4 regions of the Mesorhizobium sp. AR02 genome follow, and region 1 is predicted to be linked to each of the others. Evidence: riboswitches for the same ligand, from Rfam matches in the RefSeq annotation. Region 1 holds a riboswitch; each other region holds the start of a gene.
What was found. Region 1 has a riboswitch for cobalamin ahead of DBIPINDM_RS39925 (DUF1636 family protein). Riboswitches for the same ligand answer to the same signal wherever they lie in the genome.
Positions count from the first base shown of each region.

Region 2: it holds a riboswitch for cobalamin, as region 1 does, so the genes downstream of both, DBIPINDM_RS14645 (aromatic ring-hydroxylating oxygenase subunit alpha) here and DBIPINDM_RS39925 (DUF1636 family protein) in region 1, are expected to answer to the same signal.
Region 3: it holds a riboswitch for cobalamin, as region 1 does, so the genes downstream of both, bluB (5,6-dimethylbenzimidazole synthase) here and DBIPINDM_RS39925 (DUF1636 family protein) in region 1, are expected to answer to the same signal.
Region 4: it holds a riboswitch for cobalamin, as region 1 does, so the genes downstream of both, DBIPINDM_RS32715 (DUF1636 family protein) here and DBIPINDM_RS39925 (DUF1636 family protein) in region 1, are expected to answer to the same signal.

Region 1 covers NZ_CP080531.1:7,318,171-7,322,874, reverse strand. Annotated here, with positions in the region: gene DBIPINDM_RS39940 (antibiotic biosynthesis monooxygenase family protein) at 223-537, shown strand; gene DBIPINDM_RS39935 (AraC family transcriptional regulator) at 591-1,424, opposite strand; gene DBIPINDM_RS39930 (winged helix-turn-helix domain-containing protein) at 1,575-2,294, shown strand; cobalamin riboswitch at 2,456-2,663, shown strand; gene DBIPINDM_RS39925 (DUF1636 family protein) at 2,685-3,152, shown strand; gene DBIPINDM_RS39920 (ABC transporter ATP-binding protein) at 3,149-3,937, shown strand; gene DBIPINDM_RS39915 (ABC transporter substrate-binding protein) at 3,985-4,704, shown strand, end outside.
Region 2 covers NZ_CP080531.1:2,203,004-2,207,707, reverse strand. Annotated here, with positions in the region: gene DBIPINDM_RS14650 (hybrid-cluster NAD(P)-dependent oxidoreductase) at 86-1,186, opposite strand; gene DBIPINDM_RS14645 (aromatic ring-hydroxylating oxygenase subunit alpha) at 1,207-2,454, opposite strand; cobalamin riboswitch at 2,567-2,768, opposite strand; gene DBIPINDM_RS14640 (DUF680 domain-containing protein) at 3,262-3,462, shown strand; gene DBIPINDM_RS14635 (DUF680 domain-containing protein) at 3,534-3,737, shown strand; gene DBIPINDM_RS14630 (DUF680 domain-containing protein) at 3,805-4,044, shown strand; gene DBIPINDM_RS14625 (ABC transporter ATP-binding protein) at 4,123-4,704, opposite strand, start outside.
Region 3 covers NZ_CP080531.1:366,277-370,980, forward strand. Annotated here, with positions in the region: gene DBIPINDM_RS06420 (pirin family protein) at 1-302, opposite strand, end outside; gene DBIPINDM_RS06425 (DUF2277 domain-containing protein) at 343-609, opposite strand; gene DBIPINDM_RS06430 (exodeoxyribonuclease VII small subunit) at 708-959, opposite strand; gene DBIPINDM_RS06435 (histone deacetylase family protein) at 963-1,889, opposite strand; cobalamin riboswitch at 2,011-2,191, shown strand; partial or broken gene bluB (5,6-dimethylbenzimidazole synthase) at 2,311-2,820, shown strand; gene DBIPINDM_RS06445 (hypothetical protein) at 2,991-3,974, opposite strand; gene DBIPINDM_RS06450 (TetR/AcrR family transcriptional regulator) at 4,079-4,678, opposite strand.
Region 4 covers NZ_CP080531.1:5,889,174-5,893,877, reverse strand. Annotated here, with positions in the region: gene DBIPINDM_RS32730 (NuoB/complex I 20 kDa subunit family protein) at 1-154, opposite strand, end outside; gene DBIPINDM_RS32725 (NADH-quinone oxidoreductase subunit A) at 145-510, opposite strand; gene DBIPINDM_RS32720 (winged helix-turn-helix domain-containing protein) at 844-2,043, shown strand; cobalamin riboswitch at 2,073-2,277, shown strand; gene DBIPINDM_RS32715 (DUF1636 family protein) at 2,317-2,745, shown strand; gene cobW (cobalamin biosynthesis protein CobW) at 2,748-3,785, shown strand; gene DBIPINDM_RS32705 (cobaltochelatase subunit CobN) at 3,906-4,704, shown strand, end outside.

The DNA of each region.
Region 1 (4,704 bases):
GGTTGTTGGCGGCTTGCGCCGATGCTATGGAACACGGGTCGAAAAGGACCCTGGAGCGGCAAACGGTAAACCCGCTCCCTTCCACCAACTGGAAGCTCCGTTCCCATCCCATATGGGAACCCACGGCAAGCCCACGGCGTGGTTTTACGCCTGGCTTGGCGTTCGGGGTTTTCGCTGATCGGCGTTCCTTCGTTTGCCAGCCGCCAACGAAGGAGAAGCAAAATGCCCATCATTCGCGCCGACACCGGCATCATCACCCAGATCAATGTCTTCACCGTGCCCGAAGGCGGACAGCAGGCACTGATCGATCTGCTGCGGGAGGCGGCAACGAGTTGCCGTGGCGTTCCCGGCTGGATGTCCGCCAGCCTGCACCGAAGTCTCGACGGCACACGTGTCGTCAACTACGCCCAGGCGCACGACCAAGCGGCCATGCGGCGGGTCTTCGAGCATCTGCGCAGCAGCGGCTTTCTCGATCGCAACCAGGCCTTGGGTCAGGCCCATCCCGGCCTCTACGAGGTCGCTCTCACCGTGGAGTAGGCGGAGCGGCGGACCGTACCTTGGCCACACACCAAGGTACGGTCGCGCGATACCTAAGATTTCACCGGTATCCAGATCTCCAGCCCGCCATTGCCGCTGCGCGGATCGAACTCCGGGCCATAGCGTTCGAATTCGGGCGCGTCCGATATCTCGTGCCCGGAGGCCGGCAGCCATTTGTTCCAGATCGTGTTGACGGTGCGGCGGATGGTCGAGATGTGCTCGCGATGCGAAAACACCGCATATTTCTGCGCCGGTATGCGCACGCGGCTGAATTCCTTGGGGAGGTCGGAAAAGTCTGACACTTCGACACCGGCGATGTAGTCGAAATTGCCGGCATCGTCGCCGTTGACGCAGACGCCATAGGCAACGTCGCCGGTCTCGCCCGGGATGTTGCCGATGTAAGGGCCGAAGCGTTGCCACTGCATCGGAATCGCGGCGCTGGTTTCGCAGCTGTAGCGTTCGCCGAGCCCGGCGATCAGGAACGGCCGGCTGGTCTCGAAGCGCGGTGGTTCGAGGTTGGCGAGAAGGGATTGGTCCATCAGGATCGGCTCCACGAGGTCGAGGGTCTTGGTCGAGCCTTGCGCGCGCACCAGCTCCGGCGTGGTGCCGAACTGGTCGCGGAAGGCACGGGTGAAAGCCTCATGCGAGTTGTAGCCGGCGTCGAGCGCCACCAAGAGGATGTCGGGTGCCCCGCCGGCCAGCCTGCGCGCCGCTTCGCTCAAGCGCCGCGCCCGCATATAGCCCATGACGGAGCGGCCGGTGGCGGCACCGAAGGCGCGCGTCACGTGGAAGCGCGACACACCGCTGCTTTGGGCGACGTCGTCGAGCGAGATTGCCTCAGGCAGATGGCTCTCGACAAACCACAGCGCTTTCTCGATCGGGTTCATGGCTCCTCGCATTTGGCGCGCTGACATTACTGACCGTGTCGACGGCCAGTTTGATCGAAATTGCGCATTGGGCAATAATGCATGTGTCCGTGCCGCGTCCGATGTGGGAATCGATGCTGCACGACCCAATGTCCGGGGAGGGGTGTCCCGATGAGGACGGCGGTTGCCGACCAGATTTTCCGTTTCGGCGGGTTCACGCTGGACCTGTCGATGGGAACGCTGCGCGGCGTCAACGAGCCGCTGTTCCTGCGCCCCAAGGCCTACGCGCTGCTTTCACACCTTGCCCACAACATGGGCCGCGTCGTGCCGAAATCGGAGCTGATGGATGCCGTCTGGCCCGGTGTCTACGTCACTGAGGATTCGCTCACGCAATCGATCCGCGAGATCCGCAAGGCGATCGGCGAGGACATGGTGCGCACCGTCCCAAAGCGGGGCTACATGCTCGCCGCCGGGGCCGAGGCAGCGCCCGAGATCGGCTCGCAACCGATCGTGGCGGTGGTGCGCTTCCGCAACGAGAGCGGCGATCCGGCCGACGAGGCCATGGTCGACGGTTTCGCCGAGGATCTGATCAACGGTGTCGCGCGCTTCGGCACCATCACGGTGCTTGCGCGGAACTCCAGCTTTTCCTTCACGTCGTTCGGCCGCGCCGAGTGGCCGCAGGTCCGTGCCCGTATCGGCGCCGACTATCTGGTGGAAGGGTCGCTGCGCCGTCAGGGCGAGCTTGTCGTCATGGCCATCAGCCTTATCGACATCGCCACCGCCGGCCAACTCTGGGGCGACCGCTACCAGTCGCAGGGTTCGGGCCTGTTCGCGATCGAGCGCGAGATCGTCGTTCACCAGCACGTTCTCAATCGGCGTTTCGGGCCCTGAAATCCCGATCGGCTTCTGAAAATTTTCCGATGTTTCGATGACCGTTACCGATCCGGGATTGACAGCGTCGCCTGGTGAGATATGTAATGTTATAACAAATTGATTTTGTGGATGCGTTCGAGCTCGGACCAAAAAACCGTTGCGGCGCGATCGGCGGAAAACTACGATGGCCCGGTGATGGTCCCCGCGTCGAAAGGCAAGGGGTGAAAAGGGAACACGGTGAAGCCCTCAAAGGGTCGAGGCCGTGGCTGCCCCCGCAACTGTAAGCGGTGAGCAAGATCCGACATGCCACTGGCCGGCAAGGCTGGGAAGGCCGGATTGCGCAAAGACCCGCGAGCCAGGAGACCTGCCATCACTGAGTTGACCGGACGGGGTGTGCCGGGAGGAAACGTGGACGTCGGTCTTGTCGGCCGGCTCGCCAACATCCTTCCGTCGCCAGTTTTGGAAAGTGACGGAAAGTTGGACGGCTCCATCGATCATCGCATCATCGTGTGCACGCTTTGCCGTGACGTTCCGACAGGGACCAGGTCGGGCGAAGCCTTGTGCAGCGATTTGCGTTCCCGGCTCTCGGCCCACCATGAACCCGCCGTGGCGCATGGCTTCACGATCGAAGGCGTTGAATGCATGGCGGGCTGCGCGCGGCCGCTGACGGTGGCCTTCCAGGCGCCGGGCAAGGCTTCCTACCTCTTCGGCTCCATCGACGCCGAGGCCGACGCCGGCGATCTCGTGCGATTTGCCAGGCTCTATGCGTCGCTGGCAGACGGCTGGTGCAATTCCGGACAACGTCCGCCGCGACTGGCCGGCAAGACGCTGGCCCGCATCCCGGCACCTGCCAAGCTTGCGGGTGATAGTCGATGACAATGCCGCTTCTTGAGGCCAGCGATCTGGGCGCCATGGCGAATGGCCGGGACTTGGTCCATGCGGTCAGCCTGTCGGTTGCCGCTGGTGATCGCCTCGCCATTATCGGCCCCAACGGCGCCGGCAAGACGACGCTGCTGCGCATGCTGTCTGGCATGCTCAGGCCAAGTTCGGGCGAGGTGAAGCTTGGCGGGCGCCGCCTGGACAGGATTTCTGCCGCCGAACGGGCATTGCACATCGCCGTTGTCGGCCAGACCGACCAGCCGGATCCGCGGCTGGCGGTGATCGACTATGTCGAGCTTGGCCGCGTCCCGCATGCCGGCCTGAGGCGCAGGAGCGAGGAACGCGACATTGTCGTCGACGCGCTGCGCCGGACCGGGCTGTTGCCGCTGCTTGGCCGCAGCATCGGCTCGCTGTCGGGCGGGGAACGTCAACGCGCCCAGCTTGCGCGCGCCATCGCACAGCAACCGAAAGTGCTGTTCCTCGACGAGCCGACCAACCATCTCGACCCGCGCGCCCGTGCGGAACTGCTCGAACTCGTGGCCGGCTTCGGCATGACGGTGATCGCGGTGCTGCACGATCTGGCTCTGGTGGCGCCCTTCGCCACCAGAGTCGCGGTGATGCACGAAGCGCGGCTGCATGCGCTGGCGGCGCCCCGTGAGGCGCTGACGCAAAAACTGATCCGCGAGATTTTCGGCGTCGACGTGTTTCGCCTGCGCCACCCCACCGAGGACCGCGAACTGACGGTGTTCGATGTTCCGAACCGCGCCGCGCCGCCATCCTGATCGAAACCTGCCTTCATCCGACACTGTTCAACCAAGGAGCAAAATCCGTGAAACGTCTCGCACTGTCGCTCGTCTTCTCGCTGCTGGCCTCGACGGCCTTCGCCTTCCCGGTCACGGTCGATAGCTGCGGCAAACCGCTGACCTTCGATGCACCGCCCAAGCGCGCCGTCATCCACGATCTCAACATGGCTGAGATGGCCTTCGCGCTGAAGCTGCAGCCGTCGATCGTCGGCCTGACCGGCATCACCGGATGGTACAAGGTCGGCCCCGAATTCAAGGCCGAGCAGGGGTCCATTCCGGAACTGGCGCCAAAATACCCGACGCTCGAAAACCTCGTCGCGGTCGAGCCCGATTTCTTCTTCGCCGGCTGGTACTATGGCATGAAGCCGGGCGGTGACGTGACGCCTGACACGCTCGCCCCGCACGGCATCAAGACGCTGGTGCTGACCGAAAGCTGCGTCCATCTCGACAAGGGCCGGCCCGCCGCCTCGATGGACCTGCTGTATGGCGACGTCGAAAAGCTGGGCAAGATCTTTGGCAAGGACGCCGAAGCCGAGAAGCTTGTTGCCGGCTGGAAGGCGCAACTCGCGGATATCACCGCCAAGGTCGGCGATCGCAAGGGAACGCGCGTGTTCCTCTATGACTCAGGCGAGGACAAGCCGTTCACCGCCGGAAAATTCGCCATCCCGAGCGCCATGATCACGGCGGCCGGCGGTGACAACATCATGGCCGACATGGACACCAGCTGGGGCAACACCGACTGGGAA
Region 2 (4,704 bases), 2.4 Mb from region 1:
CCGGCGTCACCTTGCCACGAAGCGTGGCACCCGGTTGCCGTCGGGGCGGCTGAGGGCCATGCCGCGCAGGGCCGCCCCGACGCTGTTACGCCTCTATTTCGAGCGCTGACAGCGGCTTCGAGCAGCAGGCGAGGATGAAGCCGTCATCGATCTCGTGATCGAGGATGCCGCCATTGTGGCTCATCTCGACGGCGCCGGAGACTTTCTTCACCTTGCAGGTTCCGCACAGCCCGAATTCGCAGGCCGCGGGGATCCGCACGCCCGAGGCGCGCGCCGTCTGCAGCACGGTCTGGCCGGCGACGCACTCCGCGTCGACATCCGAAAGCGCGAAGCGGATCGGTGTTGCGGCTTCGACGGGAACGGCCACGCCGTCCTGCGACGGTGCGGCGAACGGTGCCGGGATTTCCTCCACCGCGGGTGCGGCAAAGCTTTCCTGGTGGTATTTCGTCATATCGAAGCCGGCGGCGTCCAGCATGCCGCGCACGGCGCGCATGAAGGGGTCCGGACCACAGCAGAAGATTTCGCGTTCGCGGAAATCAGGCGCCAGCAGCGGCAGCCGGATGGCGTCGATGCGGCCCATATGGCCGTACCAGCCCTCGCGGCTCGACCGCTCCTCGATCATGAAACCGAGCGACAGGCCAGGCATATGGCCGCCGAGCAGTTCGAGTTCCTTGCGGAAGATGATCTCTTCGGCGCGCCGCGCACAGTTGACGAAGCCGACATCGGTCCATGGCGCGCAGTCATTCAGCCAGCGCAGCATCGACATCATCGGCGTCACGCCGGAACCGGCCGAGATGAACAGATATTTGGCCGCCGGATGGCTGTGCAGCGAAAAGTCGCCCGCCGGCCCATAGGCCTTGACGTGCGAGCCGGGCGCTAGGTGATCGAACATCCAGCGCGTGCCGATGCTGCCGGCCTGCGCCTTCACCGTCACCGCGATCGAGAACGGCCGCGACGGCGAGGACGACAGAGTATAGGTGCGCATCAGCGGCCCGTCCGATGTCGGCAGCTCCAGCGTCACGAACTGGCCAGGCTTGTAGCGGAACCAGGTCTGGTTGTCGGAGCGGAAGGTGAAGGTCTTGACGTCAGGCGCCTCGTCGCTGACGCCGATCACTTCCAGCACCTGCAGCCTGTCGTTCCACGGCGCCATCTGGTCAAGATGGCGATAGAGGCCAAGATCCGTCATCGCATTCATCCCTCAACCTCTCAAGCAACGCTGCGCAGGGCCGGCCGGCCATCGTCGGCAAGGCGCGGGCCGATGAAGCGCGCGTACCAGTCGACGAACTGGATCACGCCGCCCTCATGCAGCTCCGAATAGGGACCGGGTTCATAGGCCGGCGACAGGATCCCGAAGGCGTTTTCCTCGACGATGCGGCGGTCCTGGTCGTTGGTCTCGGTCCAGACATGAGTGAGTTCGGCAAGATCGTAATCGACACCCTCGACGGCATCCTTGTGAACCAGCCATTTGGTCGTCACCGCGGTTTCCGTCGCGCTGATCGGCAGCACCCGGAAGGTGACGGCATGGTCGATCAGGATATGGTTCCAGGTCGTCGGGTAGTGATAGTGCATCAACGTGCCGATGCGGTCGGCCGAGACGCTGTCGGAGAGGTTCTTCTTCACCGCCCGCTTGCCGGTCATCGTGTAGCTGACCGCGTCGCGCAGCAGCGGCGCGCGGGTGGCGCGGTATTGTCCGGCCGGGTCGATGCGGAACTTGCTCGGCAGGCCGGCTGCCTCGCATTTGGCCCAATGCGCCAGCATCTCCGGGTCGCTGTCGGCGCCTTGCACGCCGGTCACCGTCGGGGCTTCCGGGAAGGTCTTGCACAGCTCCGGGTGATTGCCGGCGCAATGGTAGCACTCGCGGTTGTTCTCCCAGACCAGCTTCCAATTGCCCTTCTCGACGATCGTGCTCTCGAAGGCGATCTTTGCTTCGCTCAGGCGGTGCGGCTTGAGGTAGGGTTCGATCATCGCCCGCATCGGCGCGAAGTCGGCGGGCTCCTTTGCCAGGCAGATGAAGATATAGCCGGCCACGCTTTCGCAGGCGACCGGCTTCAGCCCGAACTGGGTCTTGTCGAAACCGTCGGCCATCTGGCGGGCGAACAGCAGGCGGCCATCCAGTTCATAGGTCCACTGGTGATAGGGACAGACTAGCTTGGCCGCCATGCCCTTGTCGGTGTTGCAGACGCGGCTGCCGCGATGGCGGCAGGAATTATGGAAGGCGTTGATCTTGCCTTGCTGATCGCGCACCAGCACGACCGGATAGTCGCCGATCTGTACGGTGATGAAGCTGCCGGGCTTCGGCAATTCGCAATCATGGCCGATGAACAGCCAGTCGCGATACCAGATTAGCTCCATGTCTAGTTTGAAGTAGTCTGGGTCGGTGTAGAAGGGCTGCTCGAGTGAGAAACCCTCTCTGCGGCTGTTCAAGAGCCTCAGCATGTCGTTGCGCGCATCCATGTCCTGTCCTCATGCTTCAAGGACTGAACTGGTGGTGATTGAGGAAGGACCGGACGCAGGCCGGCGAAAACCGGGCATGCACCATCCGCCTCTTGACCGCCCACCGCGATCAGTCGAGTTCAAATTCTCGGGCTGGTTTCCGGGCTCTGGAGTGTCCTTGCGGACGATCGCGACACCTTCCCAGGCTTTCGCCCAGTGGTCTCCCGTTGCGACTTGAACTCCACCACCGTTGCGGGGGCAGCGCCGGATTCTGACCGGCTTCCCAATTCTCCGCCCCGTCGTCACGAAGCGGCACCTGAGATGCCCTGATCTAATCACGACAGCGTTTGCGACATCGGCATGAAAGCGACATCGCATCCATGTGGCGCGACACGCATGCGCAATGATCGGGTCAAGCACAGCGGTCACGAAAATCGTTTCGTTGGTGGCGGTGCCGGCTATCCAGATCGACCCGAAACGGCGGCAAAAAAGGTTAACGGTTTCGAAAAGTGACTATTAGCAGATTCTAAAATCGAACCGAACGGTTCGTTTCTGTTGACGGTGCGTGCAGGACGGTGTGAACGCTGAGCCTCCGATACAGTTGGTGATCGCAGCGCCGGTTTTGACTAACAGTTTGATATTAAAAAGAAAAATGTTTGGCTTAGAGGGCCTTGGTACAATTTCAAGTGGTGGATACTTGGTCCACACGGAACAACTTCGTGATTGGAAACGGCTAGCTGGCTTTCCCACATCGGGGCTGTCCGAACGACGCGATTTTAATCCCAAGACACGCCGCTAGACGGACGGAAAAATACTGGAGTACCCAAAATGAAAAAGATTGTTCTCACTGCCGCCGCCCTTCTGGCCATTTCCGGCAGCGCCTTCGCTGGTAGCGACCACTACGGTTCGAATGCCCCTGCAGCCACCGCTGCTGTCGACAGCTCGTACACCGCTTCGACCAAGAAGTCGGAACCGGCTGCTCAGACGCCTGTGCAGGGTGCTGACCACAACCTCTTCGGCAACAACTAACAGCCGATCCCGGCCGACGGCGGGCTTTTGTCCGCCGCTCTGGCCGACCTTCAGAAATTCAGGAGACTAACATGAACAAGTTCATCATTGCTGCTGCCGCCGTCCTGGCCATCTCCGGCAGCGCCTTTGCTGGCAGCGACAACTATGGCTCCAATGGCGCCAACCAGCCCGCTGTTGCTTCGACCGACAGCTCTTACACGGCTTCGATCAAGAAGTCGGAACCGGCTGCCCAGGCGCCTGTCAAGGGTGCCGATCGTAATCTTTTCGGCCGCTAACAGCCGATTCCGGGAGCGGCGGTTTGCCCCGCTGCTCCCGTGAAGCTCAAAATTCAGGAGACTTGAAATGAAGAAGATCATCCTTGCTGCCGCCGCCGTTCTGGCTGTCTCCGGCAGCGCCTTCGCAGGCAGTGACAATTACGGCTCCAATGGCGCCAACCAGCCTGCCGCGACTTCGGTTGACAATTCGCGCACGGCTTCGATCCGTGACAGCGGCTCGCCCGTCTACAAGCTGCTCAATTCATCGGGCGACGTGCAGAAGTCGATCCCTCAGAGCAGCGACCGGGACCGCTTCGGCAACCACTAACAGCCGAAGCCGATTCTAAAAAAGAGCGGCGGGCCATGCCCGCCGCTCTTTTTTACGCCGTCGAGATGGGGTTCTGTCTTAAGCCGCTTTTGCTTCCGGCTTCCGGAGTGCGAAGGAATGTCCGTCCGCATCGAAGATATGCAGGTCCTCGCCATTGGCGCTCAGCCGGAGCGTCGAGCCGCGCTTGACCTCGACATTGCCCGGCAGCTTTGTCACCAGCGGCAGGTCGGCGCGGCCGATGTCGACATAGACCAGCTGAACCTCGCCGAGCTGCTCGACATAATCGACCGTTCCCTCGAACAGATAATCCGCGCCGGTTGCGACCATGAGGTCTTCCGGCCGCACCCCGAAGCTTACCGCCGCACCCTTCGCCGAAGCAGGCGTCGTAATCGGCACCGTAGCCTTACGGCCGCCGACATGGCTGACGACGGTCGGGTTGCCGGTCTTGTCGATCGTCGCCGGCAGGATGTTCATGGCCGGCGAGCCGATGAACTGGGCGACGAACAGATTGCCGGGCTTCTTGTAGAGATCCATAGGCGTACCGACCTGCTCGATATGGCCGTCCTTCAACACCACGATGCGGTCGGCGAGCGTCATCGCCTCGACCTGGTCATGGGTGACGTAGATCATGGTCGTGGCGGGCATCGATTCCTTGAGCTT
Region 3 (4,704 bases), 520 kb from region 1:
ATCACCATTTCGGTGCCGAGCGAATCGCGATGCCGGATCTTGCCGTCGAACAGATAGGTCACCGTCGACAGGCCGATATGCGGATGCGGACGGACATCCATCGCCTGGCTGCCGCGCAGGATCGCCGGGCCCATGCGATCGAAAAAGATGAACGGCCCGACCAGCCGCCTCTTGGCGGTCGGCAACGCCCGACGGACCTCGAAGCCGCCAATATCCTTGGCGTTCGGGATGACCATCAGCTCGATCTGGTCGCTGGCGAAGGCGTCGCCCGCTTCAGGGTCTTTCCCTGGAAAGAAGCTCATGGACTCTCCTTGTCAGCGGTCAAGGACCGCTTTGGCAGCGTCAGGCAAAGCGGATCGCCGCTTTTGCCCGCAGTTTGGCCGCCACCTCTTCGCGATTGCGCGGGTGCTGATGGGTTTCGAGTGAATCGAGCAGCTCGCGCGCCGATGCCGCGATGGCCTCGACCGCATGGTCGAATGCATGCTGGTTCTGTTTCGAGGGCCGTGTCGTTCCGCTCAGCTTGCGGACAAACTGAAGGGCCGCGTCGCGCACTTCGTCATTGGTTGCCGGCGGATCAAAATTGAACAGGGTCTTGATGTTTCTGCACATCGCTTCCGTATCTCCTCTTGTCCTGGGCGCCATATCAATGGCGACGAACCTTATCCTCAATCACGATGATGTCCAAAACTCGGTGAACGGCTCGCGCCTCAGTCCGCGTCGAGCGGCTCCGTGCCAACCGGCTTGCCGTCGCGCGACAGCCTGATCTTCTCGACCTTGTCCTCGGCGGCCTTCAGCAGCCGGTCGCAATGCGCCTTCAGCGCCTCACCGCGCTCATAGATGCGGATCGACTGGTCGAGCGGCACGTCGCCACGCTCCAGATCATCGACGATCTTCTCCAGCGCGTCGAGTGCCTGCTCGAAGCTCATCGCCTTGACGTCTTCGTTGGTCTCAGCAGCCATCATTCATCCTTTCATCAGTCGGCCGACATGGGCGGCGACCGAAAATGCCAGTCCCTGCAGATCGTAGCCGCCCTCGAGCAGGCTGACGAGCCTGTTGCCGCTGTGGCGGGCCGCACGCTGCATCAGCTGGCCGGTCGCCCAGTCGAAATCGTCCTCGGTCAGATTGATCTCGGCCAGCGGGTCGCGATGGTGCGCGTCGAAGCCGGCCGAAATGATGATCAGATCCGGCGCGAAATTGTCGAGCGCCGGCAGGACACGCGACAGGAAGGCATCGCGAAACACCTCGCTGCCGGTCTGCGGTGCCAAAGGCGCGTTGACGATGTTGCCGGCGCCGGTCTCGCTCTTCGCGCCGGTGCCGGGATAGAGCGGCATCTGGTGCGTCGAACAATAGAGCACCGACGGATCGTCCCAGAAAATATCCTGCGTGCCGTTGCCGTGGTGCACGTCCCAGTCGACGACGGCGACGCGCTCGACGCCATGCTTCTTCTGCGCATAGCGCGCGGCGATCGCCGCCGTGTTGAAGAAGCAGAAGCCCATCGCCGTGGTCTTTTCGGCATGGTGGCCGGGCGGACGGGCGGCGACGAAGACATTGTCGGCGCGGCCGGTGAAGACATCGTCCACAGCCGCGTTGGCCGCGCCGATCGCGGTGATCACCGCCTGCCAGCTCTTCGGGCTGGCGGTGGTGTCGGCATCGATACGGGCAAGGCCCTCTTCGGGAATGGCGGCGCGCACACGCGCGACGAAATCGGCAGGATGGGCGTAGAGGATGGTGGCCTCATCGCCTTCAGGCGCCTTGACGCGATCGAGCGCGGCAAAGGCTTCGTCGTCAAGCACGCGCTCGATAGCGCGCAAGCGGTCCGGCCGCTCGGGATGGCCAGGCGGCGTGATGTGCTCGAGGAAGATCGGGTGGGTGTAGAGACGGGTTGTCATGCTCCCTATCTAGTGCCCCGGCGCGGCGATGGCCATGCATTGCGGCTTGATGACTGGGGAAAATCACGCCTGCGTCTATTGGCGTCGCTGCGGGGATTGGCGCTGCCGGCGCTTCGGCGTAAGGTCGCCGCCACTGCCTGGTGCCCGCCGCAAGCGGGAGAATCGGGAACACGGTTGAATTCCGTGGCGTGCCCAACGCTGTGAGGGGGACCGCGCCGGTAAATGCCACTGTCGATGACGGGAAGGCACCGGACGCGGGTTGATCCTGAGCCAGAAGACCGGCCTGGCAGGCATCGTCATCCGCATGGTCAGGCGGACGACATTGATTGCAATCGCAAGGGGACGAGCGATGCCGGAAGCCATGACCGCTCCTATGGGCGACGGATTTGACCAGATGGCGCGCGACGCGGTCTACCGCGCCATGTTCACGCGACGCGATGTGCGCAGCCATTTCCTCCCCACCGCGCTCGACGACGAGGTGCTGGCGCGGCTGCTGCTTGCCGCCCATCACGCACCATCGGTCGGCTTCATGCAGCCGTGGAACTTCATCGTCATTCGCGACGCCAAACGGCGGGAAAAGGTGCGCGACCTGTTCCTTGCCGCGCGTGAGCAGGAGCTGCCGGCCATCGAGGCAGAGCGGCAGGCGCTCTACCGCAAACTCAAGCTGGAAGGCATCTGCGAAAGCGCGCTCAACATCTGCATCACCTGCGACCGCCAGCGCTCGCAGGGCTCACCGCTGGGACGCTGGCACAATCCGGAGATGGATCTCTACAGCACGGTCTGCGCGGTGCAGAATTTCTGGCTGGCGGCGCGGGCCGAAGGCGTCGGTGTCGGCTGGGTCAGCATCATCGAGCCGCAAGCGTTGAAGAGCCTGCTGGCCATTCCCGATCACGTGACGCCGATCGCCTATCTCTGCGTCGGCCGTGTCTCGGAATTCGCGCCGAAACCGGACCTCGAAACGCATGGCTGGGGCCGACGCCTGCCGCTGCCCGAGCTGATCATGAGCGAGACGTTTTCAGGGCAAGGTGAGGCGCCACTCAAATCAGCGGTGGCACACCTCAACACCGTTGCTGTTGCGTCGGCGACCACCTGCCCGGCCGATCAGCGCGTCGCGCCAGCCGTGCCCCAGCGCGAACCGCCGAAGGAAGCCAGCGCCTTGTCCTTGAGTTCCCTGAACTTCGACGACGCCTCGGCCAGCCGGGCATCCCAGGCCGGATCGGGCACCTGGCCGGCAATGGTCTTGAAATAGACCTGCATCAGGCAAGCGATGGCGAACGGCTCGATGAACGCTGCCTTGAAAGCCCAGGCGAAGACGATGGCGAGCACGAAGGCCCAGCCGGCGAGCTGCCCTGGCATCATGAAGAGAATGGCGGCGGCCGGGGCCAGCATCAGCAGGAAGATGACGAACGACACGGCCCACATGATGATCGCCAGCCAGACGGCGTTCTTGACCATGGTCTTGCCGTTCTGGGCATAGAGCACGACGCCTTGGCGCGCGGTCTCGAAGGGCGAGGACGAATTGATGCGGATGTTGTAGCCGAGGATGATCTCGTCGACGTAGGTCAGCGACAGGCGGATCACCGTGTTGATGAACGAGACCAGCCCGCTCAGGCCCGGAATGGGCAGGAAAGCGGCGATGCCGCCGAGCAGGCCGGTGATGGCGCGGATGGCGCCCTTGACCAGCTGGTCGACGACGAAAAGGATGTTGGCCTCGGCGAACCGCTCGGTGACGACCTGCTTGGCATAGGCGATCTGGTTCTGGCCGTCGGGAACATCCCGGCCATCGATCAGATGAACCATGACGGCGATATGGCCGGCCTTGACGACGTAGAGGATGTATTCGCGGATCCAGTAGACGGCGATCGAGACGACGCCGAAACCGACCACGCCACCCCACAGGGCAAAAGACAGCGGCCCGTCAGGATCGGTGGAGATATGGCCGACGCCATAGCCGACCGAGGCGCCGGTGCCGGTCGCCATGATGTAGGCCAGCGTGATGCCGAAATAGACGATCATGCGAAAGACAATGAAGGGCCAGGTCCTGATCATGATGGACACCGACCTGCCGATCTCGAAATCCCACATGCTCCGAATCTCCCCTCAGAGATGGCTGCGGAGGATGCGCTCTGCCTGAAGATTGTCAATCGTGGGCGGTGCCAGCGAGGCGCCCAACGGGGATTTTAGTTCTGTTATGAACCTGGTTTCCTGAGCAGGCCCTCCAGCAGTTGCTTGAACGCCGCCACGACCATCTTCGACGTCGCTTCGGGGTCGTTCGAATTGGCGATCCGCTGCGCCGCCTGGCTGCTGGCGCCATTGATCAGCCGTGCGGCGGTCTCGGGGTCGACGCTCGGGACGACCACCCCTTCCCCCTGCAGGGCGGTCAGATGATCGGTCATTGAACCAACGCAGGCATTGGCATTCGACCATTGTGCCGGATCGCCCAGCACGGCCGGGCCGTCGCGGAACATGATGCGCTGGATTTCCGGCTCCAGCGCCATCTCGATATAGGTCGTGCATTCGTCGACGAAATGCTGCCAGCGAGTCGGCGCTTTCGAGGCGACCTCATTCACCCGAGCCGCCATCTCGCCGTCGATTTCGGCGATAACTGCCTCCAGCAGTCCCTTCTTGTCACCGAAGTGATGATAGAGTGCGCCGCGCGTCAGTCCGGCCGAGGCAGTGAAATCATCCATCGACGCTTCGGCGTAGCCTGTCGTGCCGAAGGCCTGGCGGGCCGCGGCGATCAGCTTGGCGCGAGTCTCTGCGATCATCTCCTTGCGGGGTCTGTGCATTCTGTCTGGCCTTATCCACATACGTT
Region 4 (4,704 bases), 1.4 Mb from region 1:
CGGTCGAGGTGACCAGAAAACCCTTGTCGGCAAGCTCATTGTTGATTTCGAGGAAGAAGGGATCGTCCTCCCCCACCGGCCTGCCGGTGTTGGGATCGATGATGCCCTTCGGCTTCGGCGCGACGAGGGTGCCTGAACTGTCGTTCAATCCCATTCCAGCGCTCCTTTTTTCCATTCATAGGCAAAGCCGATGGTCAGCACTGCCAAAAACACCATCATCGACCAGAAGCCGAGCATGCCGATCTTCGAGAAGGATACGGCCCACGGAAACAGGAAGGCCACTTCCAGGTCGAAGATGATGAACAGGATCGACACCAGGTAGAAGCGGATGTCGAATTTCATGCGGGCGTCGTCGAACGAGTTGAAACCGCACTCGTAGGCGGAAAGCTTTTCAGGATCGGGATTGCGATAGGCCACCAGGAACGGTGCGGCCAGCAGCGCCAGGCCGACGACCAGCGCCACGCCAATGAACAGGACGATGGGCAGGTACGAACTGAGGAGTGCGTTCATGCAGCGGTTTTCCGTTGGCGCCAATCCACTTTGATTACAGCACCGGACCTTAATGCGGAAGCGTGACAGATTAACCGCTGAACCGTTTTAAGGGGCCTATGCTGCAACGCGGCGAGGGTTAGCGCAGCACTTCCAGCGAAGCAAGTCAAACCTTGTTCAAAACGCAGTGCTGGACGGCATATCCGAAGAAACTGGTCCGATCCGCTCCTGTTTGATTTCCTTCGCTTTTTACTCCACTTTTCTCTCCTGACAGGGTTGCCGCCAAAACCCTGCTAGCATGGCCTGGAATCACCCATCAAACCGCCGATCCCATCACCCTCAGAGTGACACCGAATGAAGGAAAAGATCTCCCTTGCCATGGCTCGGCGCATAGCACTCGCTGCTCAAGGATTTCTCGATCCCCGTCCAAATGGCACACCCGACCGCCGCCACTTCGCCCGCGTGCTCTCCCGCACCGGCCTGCTGCAGATCGATTCCGTCAGCGCGGTGGTGCGCGCTCACTATATGCCGCCTTATTCGCGCCTGGGGCCCTACCCGCTCGCTCTGCTCGACAACGCCGCCGTGACGCGCAAGCGCACGGTCTTCGAATACTGGGCGCACGAGGCCTCGTTCCTGCCGGTCGAGACCTATCCGCTGATGCGTTGGCGCATGCAGCGCGCCGAGCAAGGCGACGAGATGTATCTGGGGCTGGCCAAATGGGGCCGCGAGCATGCCGCCTATATAGAAGAGATCTACCGCGAGGTCGTCGCGCGCGGCCCGATCGCTGCTTCCGCGCTGGAAGGCCAGAAGGGTTCGGGCGGCTGGTGGGGCTGGAGCCATGCCAAGCACGCCTTCGAATGGCTGTTCTGGGCCGGGCGCATCACCACGGCACATCGCCGCGGCTTCGAGCGCTTCTACGACCTGCCGGGACGCGTGCTGCCGCAGGCGATCCTCGATCTGCCGGTGCCATCAGCCGGGGACGCGCACCGCGAATTGCTGCGCATCTCCGCCCGCGCCCATGGCATCGCGACATCGGGCGACCTGCGCGACTACTTTCGGCTGTCGCCGGCCGACATGAAGGGGCGGTTGGAGGAACTGGTCGAGGCCGGCGAGTTGGTGCCGGTGCGGGTCGAGGGCTGGGACAAGCCGGCTTACCTCCATAAGGACGCGCGCTTGCCCCGAAAAATCGAGGCGCGCGCCTTGCTGGCACCGTTCGATCCGGTCGTCTTCGAACGCTCGCGCTCGGAGCGGCTGTTCGACTTCCACTACCGCATCGAAATCTACACCCCGGCCGAGAAGCGGCAGTACGGCTATTACGTCCTGCCCTTCCTGCTCGGCGACAGGATCGTCGCACGCGTCGATCTCAAGGCCGACCGACCAGCGAGCGTCCTGCGCGTGCACGCGGCCTACCCCGAGCCCGGCGCACCGCCTGAAACAGCGGCGCAACTCTTCGAGGAACTTAAGCAGATGCAGGGCTGGCTTGGTCTTGAACGCATCGAAGTAACGCCGGTCGGTGATCTGGGTCCGGCGCTGGCCGACATCGCCGTGTCGTAAGCCCGCGTTGACTCCACTGCCCGCAAAAGCCTAAATCCGCTCCAGACGGTCCCTTGCCCGCAACGGCAGGGGCTAAGAGGGAATGCGGTGCGGGATGAAAATCTCAAATCCGCGGCTGTCCCCGCAACTGTAAGCGAAGAGCCAAGGCCGAAAGCCACTGGGGATTCCCGGGAAGGCGGCACCCAAGGCGATGACCCGCGAGCCAGGAGACCTGCCGTCTGCGACAAAAGAATCCGATCGCCCGGCGGGTTTCCGGGCAAGGAGCCCGGCTTTTTGGACCAGAACAGCAGTTTTTCGGCTGGCACAGCGGATATCTCGTCCGCCGACAGCGAAGCCTTGGCCGGCGTCACGATCATCGTCTGCGCCTCCTGTCGTGACGAAACCGGCTCCGACGCCCATCCCCGCGCCGGCGAACTGCTGGCTGATGACACGCGCCGTGCAGCGTCTGACGACCATATCCGCGTCCGCGCGGTAGAATGCCTCGGTAATTGCAAGCGCCGCCTCAGCGCTGCGATCCTGCGTGATGGCTGCTGGAGCTATGTGTTCGGCGACCTGACCGCGGCCAGCGGCGCCGACCTCGTTACCGGCGCCAAACTCTTCGCCACCTCGACCGATGGCCTCATTCCCTGGCGGGGCCGGCCTGGTTCGCTCAAGCGCGGCCTCGTTGCCCGCATTCCACCTCTCGACATGCTGAAGGACTAACCATGACCGCTTCCGTCTCCCGTGTTCCCTGCACCGTCGTCACCGGCTTTCTCGGCGCCGGCAAGACGACGCTGGTCCGCCACCTCCTGGAAAACGCTGGCGGCAAGCGCATTGCGATCATCGTCAACGAGTTCGGCGACATCGGCATCGACGGCGAGATCCTCAAAGGTTGCGGCATCGACACCTGCCCGGAGGAAAACATCGTCGAACTGGCCAATGGCTGCATCTGCTGCACCGTGGCCGACGATTTCGTGCCGGCGCTCGACAAAATCCTGTCGCTGACGCCGAAGGTCGACCATATCCTGATCGAGACCTCGGGCCTCGCTCTGCCCAAGCCGCTGGTCCAGGCTTTCCAGTGGCCGACGGTGAAGAGCCGCGTGACCGTCGATGGCGTGATCGCCGTGGTCGACGGCCCGGCGCTCGCCGAGGGCCGCGTCGCCAACGACATGGATGCCCTGCAGGCGCAGCGCGCTGGGGATGAGAGCCTCGACCATGACGACCCTGTCGAGGAAGTGTTCGAGGACCAGATCGCCTGCGCCGACCTGATCATCCTGTCGAAGAGCGACCTGATGGACGCCGCCGGTTCGGCGCGCGCCAACGCCATCATTGGCGAACACTCCGCCCGCGCCGTGAAGATCGTGCCGACGTCGCATGGCAAGGTCGATCCTTCCGTGCTGCTCGGGCTCGGTCTCGCCGTCGAGGACGACATCGAGAACCGCAAGTCCCATCATGACGGTGCCTTCGACCACGAGCATGATGACTTCGACACCTTCATTGTCGACATTGCCTCGGTCGCCAATCCGGACGAACTGGCAAAGCGCGTCGCCACCGCCGCCGAACAGGAAAACGTGCTGCGCGTGAAAGGCTTCGTCGAGGTCGGCGGCAAGCCGATGCGGCTCCTGCTGCAGGCCGTCGGCCCGCGCGTCAACCATTACTACGACCGCGCCTGGACGGCTGAGGACGACCGCCGCTCGCGCCTGGTCGTCATTGGCCTCAAGGGGCTGAACCGCCCGGCAATCGAGCGTATACTCGCCGGCTGACGCAAACCGCCCTAGCAATTCCAGGAAAAGTGTTTCACGGTTTTCCCACAGGAATTGCGTAAAAACAAGGAGATAGAGCGGTTCGCCGTTCCGTGAAACGGTGAACCGCGCTAGACCGCGATGCATATCCTCACCACGACCTCCGCCTCGCTCGACGATCTCGCCGAGCCGGTCGATCTGCGGCAGACGCCGGCGGATATCGTGGCCCTGTCCTTCACCGACAGCGACCTCGCCGGCCTGGCAGCAGCTTGGAAGGCGGATGCCGGCCGCCTGCCCTCGATGCGGCTGGCGGCGCTGCGCGACCTGCGCCACCCCATGTCCGTCGACCTCTGGATCGACAGCGTCGCCCGTCACGCCAAAATCATCCTGGTGCGCATCCTCGGCGGCTACGACTGGTGGCGCTATGGCTGCGACCAGCTTGCCTCGACCTCCCGCGAACGCGGAATTAAACTCGCGCTGCTTCCGGGCGAGAGCCACGACGAGGATCTTCGGCTGATCGAAGCCTCGACGCTGCCGCGCGAGGAGTTGGATAGCCTGCTCGGCTATTTCCGCGAGGGCGGCCCGGCGAATATGAATGCGCTGGTGCAGAGGCTGGCCAGTTTGGCTGGACAGGATACGGTTGTCGCCGGCCCTATCGCAGTTCCGAAGTCTGGCTACTACGAGCCCGGACGCGGCGTCGTCCCTCTCCCCCTCAAGGGGAAGGGAAAGGTCGTGCCCATTCTGTTCTATCGCTCGATGCTTCTCGCGGCCGATGTCGCGCCCATCGACGCCCTTTTTGAAGCGCTGCGCCAGCGCGGCATGCTCCCAGTCCCCATCTTCGTCTCCAGCCTCAAGGACCCGGCATCCCTGGCCTTCGTGGAAACAGCCCTCGCCACACTCAAACCCGCCGCCATCATCACTGCCACCGCCTTCGCCTCCG